DNA from 2 places in the Neisseria sp. P0021.S006 genome. Region 1 is predicted to be linked to the other one. Evidence: predicted binding sites of a transcription regulator. Region 1 holds the regulator's gene; the other holds the start of a gene.
The links. The regulator sigma-54, encoded in region 1, starts transcription at its own class of promoters, with help from an activator protein. The targets are predictions, from matches to a motif close to CTGGCACGCTTCATGCTT.

Region 1 (3,374 bases):
CAAAAAAGTTTCAAAAAACGCCAAGTCGTCAAAAGCTTCTCCCTTGAAATCGAAAGCGGCGAAGTCATCGGCCTGCTCGGCCCCAACGGCGCGGGTAAGACCACCAGCTTTTACATGATAGTCGGCCTGATTGCCGCCGATGCAGGCAGCGTAATGTTGGACGGCCAAGAATTGCGCCACCTGCCCATTCACGAACGCGCCCGCCTCGGCGTTGGCTATCTGCCGCAGGAGGCCTCGATTTTCCGCAAAATGACCGTGGAACAAAATATCCGCGCCATTTTGGAAATCAGCATGAAGGACAAAAGCCGCATCGATGCCGAACTTGAAAAACTGTTGGCAGATTTGAATATTGAGCGCCTGCGCAACAACCCTGCGCCGTCCTTGTCCGGTGGCGAACGCCGCCGTGTCGAAATCGCGCGCGTGTTGGCCATGCAGCCGCGTTTCATTTTGTTGGACGAACCTTTTGCCGGCGTTGACCCGATTGCCGTCATCGATATTCAGAAAATCATCGAGTTCCTCAAATCACGCGGTATCGGCGTATTGATTACCGACCACAACGTGCGCGAAACCCTCAGCATCTGCGACCGTGCCTACATCATCAGCGACGGTACGGTATTGGCTTCAGGCAAGCCGGATGATTTAGTCAACAATGAACAAGTCCGTTCGGTTTATTTGGGTGAAAATTTCAAATATTGAATGCATATTTGACGGTATATGAGACCCTCATTTCAATTGAGGGCGGCTATAAATATTGGAATAATCACTAAAAATACAAATATAATACCGATAAACTAATCTTTCAGACGGCCTGCCGTATAAAGGCCGTCTGAAAAACTATCCATACATTTCGAATTAAACACTATGTCTTCACTCGTCCTTAAACTCAAACAGACCCAGCAGCTCAACCAGCGGCTGCAACAGTCTCTGCGCATCTTGCAGATGTCGGGTCTTGAGCTTGAGCGCGAAGTGGAAGACTGGTTGTCAGACAATCCTCTGCTTGAGCGTCCGGAAAGCGATGAATTTGCCGATAGCGGGCTCAACCGTGCGGTAACCATGCCGCGCGCAGGTCAGCAGTTGAGCGGCGACGATGCCGAAGATATTTGGAGCAACATCGCCGAAGAAGAGGATTTCAAACACTATCTGCATGCCCAAGTGTGCGAGCATCCGCTCTCGCAAGTGGAAGCGGCCTATGTTCACGTCTTGATTGATTTTTTGGACGAACAAGGCTACCTCACCGACAGCCTCGAAGAAATTATCGACCACACGCCGTTGGAATGGATGCTGGACGAAGAAGCCCTGCAAAACGCGCTGGATGTATTGCAAACCTTTGAGCCGCCCGGCGTGGCGGCGGCGGATTTGACCGAGTCGCTTATGTTGCAGTTAATGCGTTTGCCGGCTTCTCCTGCCCGACAAATGGCCGCGCATTTGGTGCAAAGTTCGCTTCAAGACTTAGGCAAAAACCGCAAACAAAACGTTCTGCGTTTCCGCAAACTTTATCCCGATACCGACAGCAAAACCATAGAAGCCGCGCTCGATATGATTGCCGGGCTCAATCCCTATCCAGCCTACGGCTTCGCCTCTGCCACGCCTACGCCTTATATTCAGCCTGACGTTTGGGTCAAAGAGGGCAAGGACGGCTGGGAAGTCATCAGCAACGAAGCGGCTTGGCCGAAGCTGCAGCTCAATCAGGAATATTGCGACCTGATGAAATCAGAGGAAGAGGGCGCACCGGAGTGGAAGGAAAAAATCAACGAAGCCAAGCAGCGCATTGATTCTTTGGAGCTGCGTAAAAGCACTGTCCTCCGCCTTGCCGAGTATATCGTCAAAAATCAGGAAGATTTTTTCATCTTCGGAGAAATCGGCCTGTCTCCCATGCTGATGAAAGATGCCGCCGCCGAATTGGGTTTGGCGGAAAGTACCATCTCGCGTGCCGCCAATCAGAAATATTTGTCTTGCCCGCGCGGCCTGTTTGCGTTACGCTATTTCTTCACACAGGCAGTCAATGCCGATGATGATGGCGAAGGGTTCAGCCAAGGCGCAATCAAAGCCGTATTGAGCCAGTTGATTGAAAGTGAAGACAGCAGCAAACCCTATTCGGACGAGACCCTCGTCAAATTATTAAAACAACGCGGCATTGAAATTGCCAGACGTACAGTTGCTAAATATAGAGAATCATTAGACATCCCACCGGCACACAAACGAAAATTTACCGAGTAGATATATTCCGATCCGTTTTGACGGACTAACCAACCGAAGGAGCTGTATCATGAATCTGAAAATCACCGGTCTGAATTTTGATGTTACCGAAGCCATCAAAAACTACGTTTCCGACAAGTTGGCACGAATCAGTCGCCACGCCGACAACATCATTTCCGTGACCATCACGCTCTCGGTGGAAAAAGTCAGCCAGAAAGCCGAAGCCGATGTGCATTTGGCAGGCAAAGATTTGCACGTTGAAGCGATTGAACAGGATATGTATGCCGCGATTGATGTTTTGATGGACAAACTCGACCGCGCTGTTTTGAAACATAAAGAAAAAAGCGGCGATGTCCGCAGTACTGTCAAACCTGCTGCCGAATAAAGTTTTTGTATGATAAAGGCCGTCTGAATATTCAGACGGCCTTTTGTTTTGCTAGATGTTTTAGACTGGCAATCTAGTTACTCACTTTTTCACCATTCCACGGTGCCACTTTAAACAGCAGCAACATGCCCGGTATGCCCAAAGCGAAACACAGCCAGTAGAAATTGAAGTAGCCCATCGCTTCAATCAGATAGCCTGCCGAAGCATTGATAAATGTACGTGGAACGGCTGACAGGCTGGTAAAGAGGGCTAATTGTGTGGCCGTAAATGCAGGATTGGTTTCACGAGCCATGTAGGCAACAAACGCCGCTGTACCCAGACCTACGCCCGCTGCTTCTGCCCCAATCACGGCCGCAAGCATCATTTGCTCTGTCAGTGTGATGGTTTCAAACTTGCCAAAATTTGCCAACCAAGCAAAGCCTAGAATAGTAACCCATTGCGCCACGCCGAAAATCCACAAAGCTCTATTGATACCGAGCTTTATCATCCAAATACCGCCTACAATACCGGCAATGACAGCAGGCCATAAACCGGCATTTTTGGCGATGAGGCCGATGTCGGTTTTGCTGAAGCCTATGTCCAGATAAAAAGGTGTAGCCAAAGAAGTGGCCATGCTGTCGCCCAGTTTGTAGAGAAAGATAAACAGCAATACCAATATGGCCTGTTTGATTCCTTTGCGGGAGAAGAACTCACTGAAAGGGTCAGAGACTGTTTGGGCAAATGTACGCGACACAGATGGTGGAATGTCAGGCTCTTTAGCTAAAAACAAGGTCATCAGCAGACCGGGCAGCAT
Region 2 (3,374 bases), on a different contig from region 1:
TACCATTGCCGACATCCGCGGCACCAACCCAAAACTTTGGAACACATGGCGCGCCAGCCTGCTCCAAACCCTCTACCACAGCACCGCCGCCGTTTTAAACAGCAAAAAACACGATCCCGAACGCCTCCCCAACCGACGCGAACAAGCCGTGGCCGACCAACTCACGCGTGCGGCCGTTCCCCTCAAAAACCAACAAAAACTCCGCCGCATCCTCGGCAGCGCATACTACGTCCGCCATCAGACACGGGAAATCCTCTGGCACACCGCAAACCTCGCCTACGACACCCAAAGTCCGGCCGTCCGCAGCCGTATCCTTCCCCAAAGCAACAGCCTTCAAGTCATGGTGTTCATGCCCAATGGCGACCGCCTCTTCGCACGCCTCTGCCGCATCTTCAGCAGCCACCGTTTCGACATCCAAGCCGCCCGCGCCTTCATTACCGAGCACGACTACATCCTCGACACCTTTATCCTGCAACTTCCCGACAATCTCCCGCCCGAAGAATATCCCGACCGCCAAAGCGCACTCGAAGCCGAACTCAACAGCTTCATCCACGGCAATACCACCGTCCAAAAACAAAGCGGCCGCCCGCACATCAGCCGCCGCATCCGCCATATTCCTATTCCGCCTACCGTAATCATCACCCCCGAAGAAGATTATCCCGGCTGGCACACCATAGACATCACCGCCGTCAACCGCCCCCATCTCCTCGCCGACATCGCCGAGACCTTCTTCGCACACAACATCAGTCTGCGCTACGCCAAAATCACCACCTTGGATCAGCGCATTGAGGACAGCTTCATCACCTACAGCCCATCCCTCCAAGACCCGCAAACCCAAAACACCCTAAAACAGGCATTGATCGAAGTCTTGACCCCATAAAGGCTGTCTGAACATCTTAAAAACATAGGGTGAGCATTTTTGCTCACCCTAATCACATCCAAACATATAAACATCCTGAATATACCCTTCTAAAACACTCAAGAAATCCAAAGCCTTAAAATGCGAACCAAAACTTCCTTCTGACATAAAACTACATTCCAAAATCATAACTCAAATGAATATAATTCCAATAACAAATTTTCATTCATCTATTACACCAAACCCTCTTTAAAAATCCTTCCTTCCAAATTTTCTCCTTATCCGTATTCAAACAAAATACGCATACAAAATAAAACCTATAAAAAACAAAAAAATAAAATAAAAAAATATTAAACTTACCGATTAATCCATAAAGATACCGCCCATCTAAATCAATTAACATATTATTAAACAAGCTTAATTTCTGACAAAAAACGTCACACACCCAAACTTATCTCCCTTTCCTGTCACAAAAAACACAAAACTGACAAAAAACGTCAACCCCCTATTTCCTTAAAATCCTGAAACTTTCAAACAAAACCTCATAAAACTTAAAAATTAAAAAATAAACCCAATAAAAACAATAAACAAAAAATAAAAAATAAATTTTTTAATCAATTTTGCGCACTTGGCACACAGACTGCTTGAAACAACACGTCCGATAAGGCCCAAGCCTCAAAGCAGCAAGCCCGACGGAAGCTGTATATTCCTTCTTACTTTATGGTTTACTCATAATACATAGTGCCAAGCACATTACGGACTTTTTACTTAAATTAAACATAATTATTCACACTTTCAAACTGGAGTTTTAATCAATGAAAGCAATCCAAAAAGGTTTTACCCTGATCGAATTGATGATCGTCATCGCGATTATCGGCATCTTGGCAGTTATCGCCCTGCCTGCATACCAAGACTACACTGCACGTGCCCAAGTTTCTGAAGCCATCACTTTGATGGAAGGTCAAAAGTCTGCTATTGTCGAATACTATGCAGATAAAGGTGACTGGCCTAAAGACAATAAAGCGGCAGGTATTGCAGCGGCTACTGATATTAAAGGTAAATACGTTGCTAAAGTTAATGTAGCTGATGGTGTTCTGACAGCAACAATGAAAGATAAAGATGTAAATAAAGATATCCAAAATGCAACTATTTCTCTATCGCCCGAAATTACTAATAAAGCAGCAAACTCCAAAGGCTCCTTCACTTGGACTTGTACTCCAGGAAAAACCAAAGGTGTAGATACAAAATTCTTACCTTCTTCTTGCCGCCCAGCTGCGAAAAAATAAGCTAGCTAATCTAATTTAAATATCTAACAAAAGATATTCGACTCAAAGCAAATCCCATAATAATTATGGGATTTGCTTTATAAAATAAAAATAAGAAAACGACATACTCAAAAAATGAAAAAACTACGCAACGCCCAAACCGGCTTTAGCCTGATTGAGTTGATGATTGTTATCGGCATCATCGGCATTTTGGCAGTAGCAGCTCTTCCCGCATACCAAAACTATGTTGCCAGAGCACAAGTAGCAGAAGGCATTATGCTGGCAGGCAGTATGAAAAGCTACGTCGAAGAAGCCTATGCGGATAAAGGCAGCTTGCCGCTTGACCTCAATATCAAGCAACTCGCTTCAGACGACAATAAAGTCGGTAACTATGTAAAGATTGTCCGTATTGAAGATAATGGCACTATTGTTGCCGCCATCGGTAATCAAGCCGCTGTTCCTGTGAAGAATACCGAAATCCACTTGACACCAAGTTTTGCAAAAACAGGTAGTACTAAAGGTACAACAATTTGGTCTTGCGGTGGCACCATGGATACACACTTCCTTCCCGTATCCTGCAAACAAAGCTTGTAAGCTTATTTCCCAAAACACAAAAATACATTGCGAAGAAAACCCCCAAACAAAGCCAAATACAAACGCGGAAAACGAACAAATCAAAAGAACAAAACTCTCCAAAACAAGGTCATTAAGAGCCTGAATCATCACATTACGAAAATAAATGCCGTCTGAAATCATTTTCAGACGGCCTCTTTATATCCAATCCTAATATGACATAAAACTTTTATCTTGATTAGTTTCAGACGGCCTTCATCTTTTCACAACTACATAAAACAAATTCGCAACACTCCTGATAAGACAATTTGTCGCCCATCTGAACTCAATATATAATTTAACCATACAAGTCTTTATTTTTAAGCATTTTTCATTTTTAAAACATACATTGCCTACATTGGGAGAAACATCATGCCTCATCTGAATTTAGATAAAACAGATTTAAAGATTCTGCAGGTTTTGCAGGAAAACGGGCGGTTGAGCAATGTTGAGCTTTCTGAAAAGGTGGCGCTCTCCCCTTCTCCCTGTCTGCGCCGTCTCAAACAGCTTGAAGATGCGGGCATTATTCAAAAATACGCGGCCCAGCTTTCTCCCGTATCTTTGGGCTTGGGCTTGCAGGCTTTTATCCGTGTATCGATTAGCAAGGCAAAAGATGCGCGTGAGGATTTTTCCGAATC

Region 2: a site for sigma-54 is predicted at 1,488-1,505, ahead of ACTHUM_RS03575 (pilin). Genes of this name have one in related genera too.

The regions. Positions count from the first base shown of each region.
Region 1 covers NZ_JBQCWZ010000002.1:23,956-27,329, forward strand. The annotation lists gene lptB (LPS export ABC transporter ATP-binding protein) at 1-696, shown strand, start outside; gene rpoN (RNA polymerase factor sigma-54) at 862-2,217, shown strand; gene hpf (ribosome hibernation-promoting factor, HPF/YfiA family) at 2,267-2,581, shown strand; gene ACTHUM_RS00755 (AmpG family muropeptide MFS transporter) at 2,655-3,374, opposite strand, start outside.
Region 2 covers NZ_JBQCWZ010000010.1:7,346-10,719, forward strand. The annotation lists gene glnD ([protein-PII] uridylyltransferase) at 1-880, shown strand, start outside; gene ACTHUM_RS03575 (pilin) at 1,675-2,145, shown strand; gene ACTHUM_RS03580 (pilin) at 2,260-2,718, shown strand; gene ACTHUM_RS03585 (Lrp/AsnC family transcriptional regulator) at 3,109-3,374, shown strand, end outside.